Regions from separate parts of the Duganella paludis genome, predicted to be linked through region 2. Evidence: riboswitches for the same ligand, from Rfam matches in the RefSeq annotation. Region 2 holds a riboswitch; the other holds the start of a gene.
The links. A riboswitch is a leader RNA that binds a small molecule or an ion and turns the genes downstream of it on or off. The one in region 2 is predicted to bind thiamine pyrophosphate.
Positions count from the first base shown of each region.

Region 1 (7,931 bases), 3.3 Mb from region 2:
GTGCCGGGTGATCCTGACCGACATGGGCACGCCGGACGTGCGCGAGGCGGCGCGGCGGCGCGCCTTCGAGGTGCTGGACAATATCAACGAGGGCGTGCTGGTGTGCGACGCCGACCAGCGCATCGTCACCGTCAACCCAGCCTTTACCCGGCTGACCGGCTACGCGGTGGAGGAAGCGCTGGGCCGCAATCCGCGCTTCCTCGGCCGCCACGAGGCGCACCCGGTCGGCTACCATGCCGAGGCCATGCGCTGCCTGCGCAGCTATGGCCGATGGGAGGGCATGGTGCACAACCGCCGGCGCGACGGCACACCCTACGTGGCGTCGATGTCGTTATCGGTGATGCGCAACACCGACGGCGCGATTACCCATTACATCGGCGTGTTCTCGGACATTACCGCACGCTTGCGGGCCGAGTCGGACCTGTTGGCGTTGTCGCGCGAGCTGGACGCGCGCGTGGTGGCGCGCACCGCCGAGCTGACCGAGGCCAACCGCCTGCTGCTGCAGGAGGTGGCCGAGCGGCGGCGCGCCGAGGCGCAACTGCACGCCTCGCGCGAACAGCTGCGCAAGCTGGCCGAGCACCTGGAGACGGTCAAGGAGGATGAGCGCCAGCGCATCGCGCGCGACATCCACGACGAGCTGGGGCAGAACCTGCTGGCGCTGCGCATCGACGTCGGCATGTTGCACGAGCGTACCGGCACGCGCCACGCGCGCCTGCACCAGCGCACGGAACTGGCACTGGAGAACCTCGACGCCACCATCCGCAGCGTGCGCGGCATCATGAACGAACTGCGGCCGGCGGTGCTGGACCTGGGCCTGCCGGCGGCACTGGAGTGGCAGGCGGCCGAGTTCCGCAAGCGCAGCGGCCTGGCCTGCACGCTGGCGCTGGCCGACGAGGCGGCGCTGGCCGGGGTCTCGCCGCAGCTGGACACGGTGCTGTTCCGCGCCGTGCAGGAGGCGCTCAGCAATGTGCGCCGCCACGCCAACGCGCGCCACGTCGACATCGTGCTGGCGGTGCGCGAGAGCCGGCTGTCGCTGAGCGTGACCGACGACGGCGTCGGCATGGCGCCGGCGCAGCGCGAAAAACCGGATTCCTTTGGTCTGATCGGCATGGCGCAGCGGGTGGCGGCACTGGGCGGGCAACTCGATATCACCAGCCCCGAGGCCGGCGGCTGTAGGCTGACGCTGAGCTTCGATCTATAATATCGGCGCCGAATTCAACCTGGGGCCATATCTTGTTAAAAAAATTAGTCATTCCAGCCGCGCTGCTGTGCGTCACGAGCGCATACGCCGACGAAGGCCAATGGCAGCCGTACCAGCTGCCGCAATTGAAATCCGAACTGAAACGCGTCGGCATCGCCATCCCGGCGGAGAAGCTGGCCGACCTGTCGAAACACCCGATGAGCGCCATCGTTTCGCTGGGCGGCTGCTCGGCGTCGTTCGTGTCGGACGCCGGCCTGGTGGTCACCAATCACCACTGCGCGTATGGCGCCATCCAGCGCAACTCGACCCCGGAACACAATTACATCGCCAACGGCTTCCTGGCCAAGACCCGCGCGCAGGAACTGCCGGGCGGCCCGAACACGCTGGTGTACGTGACCGACAAGGTGGAAAACGTCACCGCCCGCGTGCTGAAGGATATCGCGCCGTCGATGAGCGGCAAGCAGCGCAGCGAAGCGGTGGAAAAATCGATCAAGGCGCTGATTGCCGAATGCGAGAGCGACAAGTTCTATCGCTGCTCGGTGCCGGCCTTCCATCGCGGCCTTGAGTACTACCGCATCCGCCAGATGATGATCCGCGACGTGCGCCTGGTGTACGCGCCGGCCAATTCGCTGGGCGACTTCGGCGGCGACATCGACAACTACGAATGGCCGCGCCACGTGGGCGACTACTCCTTCCTGCGCGCCTACGTCGGCAAGGATGGCCGCCCGGCCGAGCCGTCGCCGGACAACGTGCCGTACAAGTCCAAGGACTTCTTGGTGGTGTCGGCCGAAGGCCTGAAGAACGGCGATCCGGTGCTGCTGGCCGGCTATCCGGGCCGCACCAGCCGCTACAAGCTGCCGTCGGAAATCCGCTACGCGCGCGACGCCGCCTATCCGGCCAAGGCGTCGGAGATCCAGTCCGACCTGGACGTGATCGCAGCAAGCACCAAGGACAGCGAAGCGGCCGCCGTGCGTTACGCCAGCGTGGTCAAGAGCCTCAACAACGTGATGAAGAAAACCCGTGGCCTGATGGACGGCTTCGCGCGCAAGGACATCGCCGCCATCAAGGACGTGCAGGACGCCGAGTTCCGCGCCTGGTACGGCAAGCAGGCCGGCGTGTCGAAGACGCTGCTGGCCGAGCTGGACGCCGTGATCGCCGCCGACATCGCGCTGAGCGACGAGGAATTCGGCTACAGCGTCGCCACCACCGGCGACCTGCTGAAGTCCGGCGCCACCTTGTACCGCTTGGCGCAGGAAAGCGCCAAGCCGGACGCCGAACGTGAAAGCGGCTACCAGCAGCGCGACCTGGCCTTCATCAAGGCACGCCTGAACCGCCTGGAACAGTCGTATGTGGCCGGCGTGGACCAGGCCCGCTTCGTGGCGGCCCTGCAGCGCTACGCCAAGCTGCCGAAGTCCATGCACGTGGCGGAGCTGGACGCGCTGCTGCCGGCGGCGGACGCCGTGCCTGCGCTGTACGCGCAGTCGCAACTGGGCGACACCGCGCAACGCCTGGCGTGGGTCGGCAAGGACGCCGACGCTGTGCGCGCCTCGAACGACGCCTTCCTCAAGCTGGCGGTGAAGATCGACGGCGTGGCGCAGTCGCTCAAGGAACGCCGCAAGGAATTGGACGGCAACCTGGAACGTGTGATCCCGCAATACATGGCGGCCGTGATCGCGTACAAGAAGTCGCAGGGCAAGCCGGTCTATCCGGATGCGAATTCGACGCTGCGCGTGACCTATGGCACCGTGTCGCCGTACTCGCCGAAGGACGGCATCACCAAGGGCCCGTTCACCACCATCGAAGGCATCGTTGAGAAGAACACCGGCAAGGAGCCGTTCAACGCGCCGGCCAATCTGCTGGAAGCCATCAAGGCCAAGCGCTACGGTCAGTTCAAGGATACTATCCTGGGCACGGTGCCGGTCGACTTCCTGACCAGCGCCGACACCACCGGCGGCAATTCCGGTTCGGCGGTGATGAACAAGCGCGGTGAGCTGATCGGCCTGAATTTCGATTCGACCTACGAGTCCATCACCAAGGACTGGTACTTCGACCGCGACATCACCCGCGCCATCCATCTGGATATCCGGTATATGCTGTGGGTGATGGCGGAAGTCGACCATGCCGACAACCTGCTCAAAGAAATGACCATCAAGTACCCTAAAAAATGAACACGCTGCCGCTCCTGTTAAGTTATGCGAATATGCCTTTGCACCTGGCAGTATTTGCCACGACTCCGCTGGAGCTGCTGTCGTTCATGCTGTCGGTGGCGACGGTGTGGTTCAACATCCGCCAGAGCCATTGGGGCTGGCTGTTTGCGATCATCTCGTCGGCCACCTATGGTCTGGTATTTTTCGGTTCGCGCCTGTACGGCGACATGGGCCTGCAACTGGTGTTCATCGCCGTCTCGATCTTCGGCTGGTATCAATGGCTGAAGGGCGACGACAGCCATGAGCGACTGCCGGTCACTTCGCTGACGGCGCGCGGCCGCTGGACCGCCGCCGCCGCGTGGCTGGGCGGCTTCGTGGTGCTGGCCTGGTTCCTCAAGACCTATACCGATACCGACGTGCCGCACTCGGACGGCTTCTTGACGGCCGGTTCGCTGGTCGGCCAGCTGCTGCTGTCGCGTAAAAAGATCGAGAACTGGCACGTCTGGATCATCGTCGACGTGCTGTATGTGGGCCTGTACCTGCACAAGAACCTGATCCTGACCGCGATCCTGTACGGCGTCTTCGTCGGCATGGCGGCGGTCGGCCTGCGCGCATGGAGCGGCGACACCGGCACCGGCGGCCGCCGCCTGGCGCTGGAATGAAACGGGTCGCGATACTCGGCACGGCGTCTTCCGGCAAGACCACGCTGGCCGCCGCGCTGGCGCAGCGCTACGGCACCTTGTGGGTGCCGGAATACCTGAGGGAGTTCGTGGACGCCGCCGGCCGCGTGCCGGTGGCGGCGGACCAGATCCACATCGCCCGCACGCAGCGCGCGCACGAGGAGGTGGCCGCGCCGCGCGCGCACGGCTTCCTGTTCTGCGACACCACGCCGTTGATGACGGCGGTCTACAGCCGCCATTATTTCGGCGGCATAGACGATCAACTGGCCGTCCTGGCCGATGCGCATGCAAGCGATTACGACGTCACGCTGGTGACGGCATCCGACATCCCGTGGGTGGCGGACGGCCTGCAACGTGAAGATGAAGAAGTGAGCATCACCATCAACCGCATGCTGCTGGAAGAACTGGCGGCACGCGGCATTCCCTACCTGCCGGTGAGCGGCAGCGTCGAACAGCGCGTCGCCACGGTGGCGAGCGCGCTGGCCCAACTTTAAAGGTCGAACTGCGCCGACACGCGGAAGGTACGCGAGGCGCCCGGCATCAGATAGCCGCCCAGGTCCGGCGTGACATCGCGCCAGTAGAACTTGTCGAAGGCGTTGTCGATGCCGGCGCGGAAGGTCGTGCCGACGTTGCCGATGCGGGTGGCGTAGGACGCGCTCAGGTTGGTCACGTGGTACTTCGGCACGAACACGGTGTTGGCCGCGTCGAAGGCTTTCTTGCCGGAGTAGAGCCAGTTGGCGCCGACCTTCAGGCCCGTCACTTGCGGCACCGCGTAGTCCGCATACACCGAAGACTTGAACGCGGCGACGTCGGTCACGCGCTTGCCGTCCAGCTCCGCCGAACCGGTGCCGCTTTGCTGCGTGTTGAGCGCGGTGGCCGAGAAGCCCACCGTCAGCTCGCGCGTGGCGCGGCCGTTCAACGACAGTTCGAGGCCACGGTTCTGCGCCTCGCCGTTGCGCACGTAGTATTTGTCGGCGTCCGTGTATTCCAGGCCTTTGCGGATCTGGAACAGGGCCACGGTGGCGCTCAGGTCCTGGCGCAGGTCGGCTTTGATGCCCACTTCCACCTGCTTCGATTTACTTGGCGCCAGCGCGCGGTGCCTGTTCTTGGTGCCCAGCGGCGCCACGCCGCCATGTTCCAGGCCCTGCGCGTAGGAGGCGTACATGGCGACGTTGGGACGCACGTTGTACACCAGTGCCACGTTCGGCAGCCAGAAGCCGATATCGGTGTGGGCGTACGGCGGCGGCACAAGCTCGTCTTCGTCCGGCTCCACATATTCGTCGCGCTTGACCTGGACGTAGCGCGCGCCCGCGTGCAGCTTGAGCTGCGCGTTCAGGCTGACGATGTCCTGCGCGAACACGGCGCGCTCGTTGTCGCGGCGGCGCTCGGCCACCGGACCGCTGTCGCCCTCGGCCGGTGGCACCACCACCGGATGGTAGATATTGCTGGTGCCGGAATAGTCGTACAGGTAGTCGCCCCATTTTTCGCTGTTCTTGAAGAACGACGCGCCGACGGTGAGTTCGTGCTCGATGGCGCCCGAGGCGAAGCGGCCTTGCAGCAGCGCCTGCGCCGTCAGCGGCGATTTCTTCTCGCCCTTGCTGATGTAGTTGTAGACGTCGTAGTCGCCATTGCCGCAGTAGCCCGGATACAGGTCCTGCGCGCTGCAGCCGTAAGGGAAGGCGGTGTAATCGTCGCGCTTGAAGTGGTGCTGGTTGGCGCTGAGGGTGGCGTTCCATTCGGGCGAGAACTGGTATTCGAAGCGCACGCCGATATTGCTGCTAGTGGTTTCAACGGGACGGGTCCACGGCTGGTCGTTGAGCAGCACGTCGGCATCGACCACCGGCAGGGTGAGGTTGTTGAGCAGCTGGTAGCCCGGCGCGGTGATCTGCGATTTGCGTTGGTAGTCGGCGTCGATCTGCAGCAGCGCCTGTGGCGAGATGCGCCAGTCGAAGGCGCCGGAGACGAACTTGCGGTTGCCGTCCGCGCCCTTGATGTAGGAGCGCAGGCGCTCGCCGGCGGCGTTGATGCGGTAGCCGAAATCGCTGTTCTCGAAGCGGCCGCCCAGGTCGAGCGCGCCGTACAGCGTGCCGCGTTCACGCGTTTCCAGCACCACGGTGCGCAGCGGCGTGTCGGTCGGGCGCTTGGTGACGAAGTTGATCATGCCGCCCGGCGCGCTGACGCCGGCCTGCAGGCCGGACAGGCCTTTGAGCACTTCCAGGCGTTCCTTGTTCTCCAGCGGGATCTGGGTGTCGCCGGCGATGGCGGTGCCGTCCTTGCGGTAGCTGGACGCGTTGTCCAGTTTGAAGCCGCGGATCGAAAACTGCTCGGCGTAGCCGACCGCGTTGTAGGCGTCGCTCAGGCTGGCGTCGAATTTGGCGGCGTCGGTGGTGGAGCGGATCTGCAGGTCGAGCATCTGCTGAGCCGTGATCACGCTGACCGAGGCCGGGGTCTCCAGCAGCGGCGCATTGGAAAAGCCGGCCACGGCGGCCGAGGCGGCGCGGGTCTTGGTGGCGGTGACGACGACTTCCTGCATCGTCTGGTCGACCTCTTCGGCGGCGGCGGAAGTCATCTGTAACACCGCCAACGCGATGGCGGTCACTGCAAGGTTTGGTGTGGACATATCTGCTCTCTACTTGTTCGGCTGGGAGCCGCGAAGAGAGCCATCAAAGGAGGGGAGAACCACATTTGCGCTTTCCTTCGCTGGCATTATCCAGATCAGGTACGAAGGGTATCTCTCACCCGGAAACGACGTTCCAGGACCCCTAGCGAGGCGCCAGTGTAGCACAGTCGGAGGCGTGCGCCGCGTTTTGCGCGCTCTGGCTACACTGCGGACTTGCGCCGCCGGCGCCGATGAAAGGGTGTGAATGAAGCAGTCGTATCAAGAGGGGAGCTGGTTTGCCGTGCCTTTGCTGGACGGTGGCTACGGATGGGGTCTGGTGGCGCGGCTGTCGCCCGGCAGCAAAATCATGCTCGCGTACCTGTTCGGTCCCAAGCTGGCGCGCTTGCCGTCGGTGGAGGAGTTGAACACCCTGCGTCCGCAGGACGCCGTCAAGGTGCTGCGCTGCGGCGACATGGCGCTGGCCAGCGGCCACTGGCGCGTGTTGGGCGATATCGAGCACTGGGATCCGGCCATGTGGCCGGTGCCGCAATTCCTGCGCCGCGCCGACGCCCTCAAGCGCGCCTGGCGCGTGACCTACGCCGATGCCGATCCGAGCCGCTCGGAGCGCGAGGAATCCGTGCCCTACGAAACCCAGGGCCTGGAGACCGATTCGCTGTACGGCTACGGCTCGACGGAGCTATTGCTGACCAAGCTGCTGGAAGCGCCGGAACATCCCATCAATCGCAACTGACGTTCCACGCCGCGTATTCCCCGCGATGCTTGCGCACGGCGACGCGCACATGCGTGTCGCGGTCGCTCTCGAAGACCATGCCCACCATCGCCGGCGCGCCATTGGCCGGCGGCGCCGGTTCGATGGCGTTCAGGCGGAAGGTGAGGGCGCGTTGGCGCGCGCAGCCGGAATTGCCGGCGAAGAGCAGGCGTGCGCGCAGCAGCAGGTCGCGGTGCTGGCGCAGCAGCGCGGTGGCGTCCGCGTTGCTCACGGCCGGGTCCATGCGCACCGTGTACTGGGCGGCGGTGCAGATGACTTTGGGCGTGGCCAGCCAGACGTACCACTCCGGTGCTGCGGTAGATGGCACCCAGCGCTGGCCCTTGGGCGCCTTGGCGTCGTAGATGTAGCTGGTGCGGACCTGGCGGCATAGTTCCGGCGAGTGGTGGCGCGGCGAGGAGTCCACGCGCGCAATCACATGCCAGGCTTCGCCGCGACGGCGCGAGATGTCGAACATGGGCGCGAACAGCGACGGCCCGCCGCTGACGCGCGCCGGCACGTGCTCGCGGTAGTAGTC
Region 1 covers NZ_CM136922.1:799,227-807,157, reverse strand. The annotation lists gene ACXZ1M_RS03645 (PAS domain-containing sensor histidine kinase) at 1-1,201, shown strand, start outside; gene ACXZ1M_RS03640 (S46 family peptidase) at 1,234-3,369, shown strand; gene pnuC (nicotinamide riboside transporter PnuC) at 3,402-4,010, shown strand; gene ACXZ1M_RS03630 (AAA family ATPase) at 4,007-4,522, shown strand; gene ACXZ1M_RS03625 (TonB-dependent siderophore receptor) at 4,519-6,648, opposite strand; TPP riboswitch at 6,704-6,802, opposite strand; gene ACXZ1M_RS03620 (Imm26 family immunity protein) at 6,893-7,378, shown strand; gene ACXZ1M_RS03615 (hypothetical protein) at 7,365-7,931, opposite strand, start outside.
Region 1: linked by a shared signal. The riboswitch ahead of ACXZ1M_RS03625 (TonB-dependent siderophore receptor) and the one ahead of thiC (phosphomethylpyrimidine synthase ThiC) in region 2 are both predicted to bind thiamine pyrophosphate.

Region 2 (7,931 bases):
CGATGTAGTTGGAGAAGGTGGACGTGCCCATGTAGTGGTAGATCGGCTTGCCGTCGATGGAGAAACGGCTGGTCGCATCCGGCATCAGGCCACGGCCCTGGGTCGAGCGGATCGACTGGCACAGATTGGTCTTTTGGGACAGGCAGAATTTGCACTGGCGGCATTCCGGCGTGTACAGCGGAATGACGTGGTCGTCCTTCTTCAGCGATTTGACGCCGGGGCCGACATCGACCACGATGCCTGCGCCTTCGTGGCCCAGGATGGCCGGGAAAATCCCTTCCGGATCGGCGCCGGACAGGGTGTAGTAATCGGTGTGGCAGATGCCGGTGGCCTTGATTTCGACCAGCACTTCGCCTTCGCGCGGGCCGCCCAATTCGACTTCTTCAATCGTCAGGGGCTTGCCCGCTTGCCAGGCAACGGCTGCTTTGGTTTTCATGATGTTCCTTTCGCGTTGGAACATCATGATAACAAAATCAATCGTGGAACGCGTCCACCACTTTACGTTTCCCCAGCATGAAAGCATCGGCCACATGGCGCAGCGGCGCCACGTCGACGTCGGACTTGCCGGCGCGGACGATCTCGGCGAAACGCTGGTACAGCGACGGGTACTCGGCCTCTTTCTCCAGCGCCTGCTCGGCGCCGTCGATCCACAGGCGCGCGCCGCCATCGGCCAGGCGCAGCTCGCCCTTGGCGGTGGTGACGATGATGTCCCAGCTTTGCTTGCCGGTCTGGCGCCAGTCGAATTCCGCGTGCACCTTGACGCCGTCGGCGTTCTGGAAATGCAGGTCGGCGCCGATCGGCGCGTCGCGGTTTTCAGGGAACTCCAGCGCGGCCTGGGTCAGGAACACCGCCGACGGCAGGATCTCGGTGACGATCGACAGCGCGTTGATGCCCGGATCGAACACGCCCAGGCCGCCGGCCTGCCAGATCCAGTCCTGGTTCGGGTGCCACTGGCGCACGTCTTCCTTCCAGATCACGTGCATCGCGGTCGGCGCGTTGGCGGCCAGGTGGGCCTTGGCCGGCTGCACGCCCGGCGCATAGCGCGAGTGCCAGCTGGCGAACAGGCTCACGCCCTGTTCGGCGGCGTAGGATTCCAGGTCGGCCACTTCCGACAGGGTGGCGCCGGGCGGCTTTTCCATGAACACGTGCTTGCCGGCGGCCAGCGCCTTGCGCGCGGCGGCGTAGCGGTACTGCGGCGGCATGCACAGCGAAACGGCTTCGATGGACGGATCGGCCGCCAGCATCGCCTCGATGGTCGGGAAGCTGGGGACGTTGTCGATGGTGTTGTTGCGGCTGGCCGTGGCGACCAGCGCGTAATCGGCATTGGCGCGGATCGCCGGCAAGTGTTGGTCGTAAACGATTTTGCCCACGCCGACGATGGCGAGTTTGATAGGTGACGTCATTCCGTTCTTTCCTGATTGAGTTGATTCTGGCGAATCATGCAGCCTATCACCTCAGCCAAGCGCGCAACAAGCGCGGACCGGCGTCACCGAGTATTTATTATCAATATTGCGATTATTGGGGTTCAACCGGCATCGCAGTACCGACGCCCAGCAGGTCCGACACCGTGCGCCACAGCTGGCGCGGCGAAGTCCACGGCTTGGGCAGAAAGGCGTTGCCGGCCTGGTGGTGTTCCGGATGGCGGGCCGAGTACATCAGCACGCGCGCGTCGGCTTGCTCGCGGCGCAGCTCGGCCAGCAGGTCGAGGCCATCGCCGTCCGGCAGATCCGGGTCCAGCACCACCAGCGCGAATTTCTCTTTTTGCAGCAGCTCCTGCGCTGCGGCCAAGGTCGGCACATGGGTCACCTGGGTTTCCGGCACCAGCAGCGCCGCCAGCACCAGCGCCGCATCGTGGTCGCTATCGACATGCAGCACGCGCGGGGCGGATGCAAAAATCGAAAAGCCGATGGCGCCACCGCTGTCTTCGGTGAATGGACGATAGGTACTGGTAGGCAAATCATTGGTCATATCGGTCTCCGCTGGAAGCTAAGTGCAAGCTCGGCGGAGTTGGGCCGAAATGTAGGGCGTGGCGCAGGGTGCAGGCGGCCAATGACGCGGCAGATGCAGTTTTAGGTCCTGCCGCTGGTGAGGCGGACGGATAAGCTTTATCCGCCGCTCAGACGATAGTGTATATCAGAAATGATTTAGAGCAAGGAAAATTGCCCCTTCCGTTTACTTTTTCAGACGGTTGCTGAACGCGGTATGCAAGCTGTTCAATGTTTCCTCGGCGGCCAGCAACTGGTCGGCCACCTCGTTGACCTTGCGCCGGTTCGAGCGGGCGTGGTCGCGCAGCACCTCGAAGGCGGTGTTGCGGTCGGTCTGGAATTTGCACATTAGCAAGCCCACGGCCAGGCTGGTTTCGCGACCGGCGGCCAGGGCCGCGTTCAAATTCAGCTCGGTGCGGCGCAGCTGACGGATTTCATCGGCGCGCGCCAGACCGGCGGCAAACGCCGGCATCAGGTGTTTTTCATCGACCGGCTTGACCAGGAAGCCGACCGCGCCGTAGGAGGCGGCCTGCTTGCCGGCGTCGGCGTCGCCACGGCCGGACAGGAACATGAACGGCACCGAACTGGTGGCGTGCAGTTGCTTGGCCAGCTCCAGGCCGTTCATGCCGGGCATGTGGATGTCCAGCAGGGCCAGGTCCGGCTCGCGCTGGGCGATGGCTTGCAGGGCTTGTTCGGCGGAAGACGCCTTGACGACTTCGTAACCGGCATGGCCCAGCACTTCCCCGAGGAAGTCGAGCAGCAGAGGATCGTCGTCGACGATGAGAATCGAGCGCTTCGGAGTGGGAGTAGATGCAGTCATGAGCGGAAACCTTAGGCTAATACTAACGCCTCATTATATGACCGAAATCCCCCCACACTCCAAGCGATTTTATTGCTGTGCGAAAAGCGATTGGAATTCCCCCACCGCCTGGGCCACACTTTCAGCTTGGTAGACGCTGCTGATGGCCGCCACCATGCTGGCGCCGCGCGCCACCAGCGGTGCGGCGTTTTCCGGCGTCATGCCGCCGATCACCACGGTCGGCACGCGGATCACGTCGCGCGCCTGGTCGAGGATGGCCGGCTGCGTGGTGACCGCGTACTTTTTCACGCGCGACGGGTAGAAACCGCCGAAGGCGACGTAGCTGGCGCCGGCCTCCTGCGCGCTCAGCGCGCGCGGCATGTCGCCGTAGCAGGAGGCGCCGATGATCTTGTTCTTGCCGAGGCGGGCGCGCACCTGCGCCACTTCGGCGTCGGTGCCGCCGAGATGGACGCCGTCGGCATCGAGCTCAATGCACAGGTCGACGTGGTCGTTTACGATGAAGGGCACGCGGTGGCGGCGGCACAGGGCCAGCAGCGCGGTGGCCTGCTCACGGCGCAGCACCGGGCCGACTTCCTTGTGGCGGTATTGCAGCAGCGCGATGGGCGCGGCCAGCATGGCCTGTTCGCTCAATTGCAGCAGGCGGCTGGTGTCGTCCCAGTTGGGGGTGACGAGGTAGAGTCCTTGCATGATTTTTCCTTGGTTAGCGCAGCGGAATGCGCTGGCCGGCGGCGATGGCGTAAGCATCGCGCAGCGCGTGATAGGTGTATTGCTGGGCGTGCTCCAGCGCGACGGCGGTCGGCAGGCCCAGCGCCAGTTGGCCGGCGATGGCGGAAGCCAGCGTGCAACCGCTGCCATGAAACTCGCCCGCCAGCCGCGTCCAGCGCCAGGCGCGCGACGGCTGCTCCGCGCCCGGGCCGTACCAGCGGTTGACGACTTCATCGCCGTCGCCGTGGCCGCCCGTGATGAGAACATGGCGGCCGCCGCGCGCGCGCAGCAGCTGCGCTTGCGCGTTCGGCAGCGTGGCGTCGGTCAGCGACTGCGCCTCTGGGCCGTTGGGCGTGATGACGGTCGCCAGCGGCAGCAACGGCGCCAGCGCCTGCACCGCGTCATCGCGCGACAACAGGTCGCCATGACCGCTGGCCAGTACCGGATCAAGCACCACCGGCAGCTCCGGCTGACGCTCGCGCAGGCACGCAATGACCTGCGCAATCGCCAGCGCATTGGCAGCACTGCCGGTGATCCCGATCTTCACCGCGCTGATGGCGATCTTGTCGATCAAGGCCTGCGCCTGACGCAGCACCAACTCCGCCTCCGCCGGCTGCACGCCGTAGACGCGGTCGTTGTCCTGCACCGTCAGCGCCGTGCAGACCGTGAGCGCATGCACGCCCTGCCCTGCCAGCGCCTGCAGATCGGCCGACAGCCCGGCGCCGCCGGACGGATCGAGTCCGGCGAACACCAGTACGCATGGCCGCGTGCTGCCGGCTGTGGCCAAGCCACCCCTCATGCCAGCCGGCCCGCCATCGGCGACGACGGCGACGCCGCGAACTTGCGCGGAATGCGCCCGGCCAGATAAGCCTCACGCCCAGCCTGCACGCCCAGCTTCATGGCGCGCGCCATGCGCACCGGATCCTGCGCACCGGCGATGGCGGTGTTCATCAGCACACCGTCGCAACCAAGCTCCATGGCGATGGCCGCATCGGACGCCGTACCCACGCCGGCATCGACCAGCACCGGCACCTTGGCCTGCTCGATAATCAGCGACAGGTTCCAGGGATTCAGGATACCCATGCCGGAGCCGATCAGGGAAGCCAGCGGCATCACCGCCACACAACCGATATCCTCCAGCATGCGTGCCTGGATCGGATCGTCGCTGCAGTAGACCATCACATCGAAACCATCCTTGACCAGTTCACGGGCCGCGACCAGCGTCTCCGGCATATTCGGGAACAAGGTCTTCTCATCGCCCAGCACCTCCAGCTTCACCAGCTTGTGGCCATTGAGCAGCTCGCGCGCCATCTGCAAAGTGTAGACCGCATCCTTCGCCGTATAGCAGCCGGCGGTATTCGGCAGTATCGTGTACTGCGAAGGCGGCAACACATCGAGCAAACTGGGCGCCTTCGGATCCTGGCCGATATTCACGCGGCGGATCGCCACCGTAATAATCTCCGCCTCCGCTGCATCGGTCGCTTCGCGCGTCTGCTGCAGATCTTTATACTTCCCACTACCGACCAGCAGGCGCGAACGATATTCCTTGCCTGCGATTTTTAATACATCACTCATTTCCGTCTCCGATTTAACCGCCGCCGATGGCGCGCACGATATCCACTTTGTCCTGCGCCTGCAGGACGTGCTCCCGCCACTGCTGGCGCGGCACCACATTGCGGTTGACCGCCAGCGCCAGCGCCTGCCCGGTCAACTCCAGCGCATCGATCAACTGATCCAGCGTCTGCTGCGACGGCACCTGGCGCCGCGCCCCATTCAACTCAATCTCGATCATGATCGATCACGCCTTGGAATACAGCTCGGCGCCGTTCTTCATGAACTCCACCGCCTTCACCTGCATGCCGTTCTCAGCATACGCGCGCACCTCCTGCGTAATCTTCATCGAACAGAAATGCGGCCCGCACATGGAGCAGAAATGCGCCACCTTGGCCGAATCCTTGGGCAGGGTCTCGTCGTGGAACTCGCGCGCCTTGTCCGGATCCAGGCCGATATTGAACTGGTCATCCCAACGGAACTCAAAGCGCGCCTTGGACAGCGCGTTGTCGCGGATCTGTGCACCTGGATGGCCCTTCGCCAGATCGGCCGCATGCGCCGCGATCTTGTACGTGATGATGCCGTCCTTGACGTCGTTCTTGTCCGGCAAGCCCAGATGTTCCTTCGGCGTCACATAGCACAGCATCGCCGTGCCATACCAGCCTATCTGCGCCGCGCCGATGCCGGAGGTGATGTGGTCATAGCCCGGCGCGATATCGGTGGTCAGTGGTCCCAGCGTGTAGAACGGCGCCTCATGGCACTGCTCCAGCTGCAGATCCATATTCTCCTTGATCAGCTGCATCGGCACGTGGCCCGGGCCTTCGATCATCACCTGCACGTCGTGCTTCCAGGCGATCTGCGTCAGCTCGCCCAGCGTTTTCAGTTCTCCCAGCTGTGCCTCATCGTTGGCGTCATAAATCGAGCCTGGACGCAAACCGTCGCCCAGCGAGAACGACACGTCATACGCCTTCATGATCTGGCAGATCTCCTCGAAGTGCGTGTACAGGAACGACTCCTTGTGATGCGCCAGGCACCACTTGGCCATGATCGAACCGCCGCGCGAAACGATGCCGGTCAGGCGCTTGGCCGTCAGCGGCACATAGCGCAGCAGCACACCGGCATGGATGGTGAAGTAATCGACACCCTGCTCCGCCTGTTCGATCAGCGTATCGCGATAAATCTCCCAGGTCAGATCTTCGGCCTTGCCGTTGACCTTCTCCAGCGCCTGGTAAATCGGCACGGTGCCGATAGGTACGGGGCTGTTACGGATGATCCACTCGCGCGTTTCGTGTATATGCTTGCCGGTGGAGAGATCCATGACGTTGTCGCCGCCCCAGCGGATGGCCCAGGTCATCTTCTCGACTTCCTCGCCGATGGACGACGTCACCGCCGAGTTGCCGATGTTGGCGTTGATCTTGACCAGGAAATTGCGGCCGATGATCATCGGCTCGATTTCCGGGTGATTGATATTGGCCGGAATGATGGCGCGTCCACGGGCGATTTCCTCGCGCACGAATTCCGGCGTGATCTCGGCCGGGATGCTGGCGCCGAACGATTGTCCCGGATGCTGGCGGCCCATCAAATCGGCCAGGCGCTGACCCATCGGCCCAGAATTCTTCAGGTTTTCCAGATACTCCCGGCGGCGCAGGTTCTCGCGGATGGCGACGAACTCCATCTCCGGCGTGATGATGCCCTGCCGCGCGTAGTGCATCTGCGTCACGTTGCGGCCTTCGCGCGCGCGGCGCGGTTTGCGGTGCAGGTTGAAGCGCAGTTCGGCCAGTTGCGGATCGGCCAGACGCTGCTGGCCATACTCGGAGGTCGGGCCGTCCAGCTCCTCGGTATCGCCGCGCTCCAGTATCCACGGCAGGCGCGGCGTCGCGGCCAGGCCGGAGCGGATATCGATCGCTGCTTCCGGATCGGTGTACGGGCCGGAGGTGTCGTAGACGTAGATCGGCGGATTGGCTTCGAAGCCGAACGATGCGGGCGTGTCGGACTGGGTGATCTCGCGCATCGGCACGCGAATGTCGGGGCGGCTGCCCTGGACGTAGACTTTGCGTGAATTGGGTAAAGGCTTGATGGCTGCCTCGTCCACCGTGGCGGTGGCGGAGAGGAATTTGGCGTTGGCGTTCATTTGGCTCCTTTGTTCGGCTACAGGAGCCAGCAAAGGAGGTTGGACGACAGCCCGCGTACATGAATCAGGAGTAGCGGCGGCATCCTAAGCTTCCCTTCGCTGGCATTATCCAGATCAGGTTCGGAGGGTATTTCTCACCCGCGCCGCAGAATGCGACGCAGGACCCCTAGCGTGTGCCACCTTGCGGCAGCGGATGGAATTATAGGCCCAACCTTTCAATTTCACCAACCGGTTTCGTAGTACCCTAGCCGGAAATCCGCACAGGGGACAAATCATGTCGGCTCATCGCATTTTCACGACCGCGTTTGCGAAGGTATATCCGCTGTACGTACAGAAGGCCGAGCGCAAGGGACGCACGCAGGCAGAAGTCGATCAGATCATCTGCTGGTTGACGGGCTACGACGATGCCGGGCTGCGCCGGCAAATCGAACTGGGGATTGATTTTCAGGCTTTCTTCGACGAGGCGCCGGCCATGCATCCAAACAGTGCGCTCATCACAGGCCTGGTCTGCGGCGTCCGCGTCGAAGATGTTGAAGATCCGCTCATGCACAAGATCCGCCAACTGGACAAGCTAATCGACGAACTCGCCAAAGGAAAGGCGATGGAAAAAATCCTGCGCCATTAGCGCCCCGTGCCCCCGTGCATGCGCTAGTCCTTGAACTGCGGGGTGGATTTGCTCATGCCGGCCATCATGGCCGCTTGCAGGTCGGCCGACATCAGCATGGCGGCGTTCCAGGTG
Region 2 covers NZ_CM136922.1:4,083,401-4,091,331, reverse strand. The annotation lists gene ACXZ1M_RS18120 (S-(hydroxymethyl)glutathione dehydrogenase/class III alcohol dehydrogenase) at 1-436, opposite strand, end outside; gene ACXZ1M_RS18115 (Gfo/Idh/MocA family protein) at 474-1,403, opposite strand; gene ACXZ1M_RS18110 (response regulator) at 1,516-1,968, opposite strand; gene ACXZ1M_RS18105 (ANTAR domain-containing response regulator) at 2,173-2,805, opposite strand; gene thiE (thiamine phosphate synthase) at 2,875-3,492, opposite strand; gene thiD (bifunctional hydroxymethylpyrimidine kinase/phosphomethylpyrimidine kinase) at 3,506-4,297, opposite strand; gene ACXZ1M_RS18090 (thiazole synthase) at 4,306-5,085, opposite strand; gene thiS (sulfur carrier protein ThiS) at 5,099-5,302, opposite strand; gene thiC (phosphomethylpyrimidine synthase ThiC) at 5,309-7,192, opposite strand; TPP riboswitch at 7,267-7,370, opposite strand; gene ACXZ1M_RS18075 (DUF2200 domain-containing protein) at 7,467-7,817, shown strand; gene ACXZ1M_RS18070 (crotonase/enoyl-CoA hydratase family protein) at 7,841-7,931, opposite strand, start outside.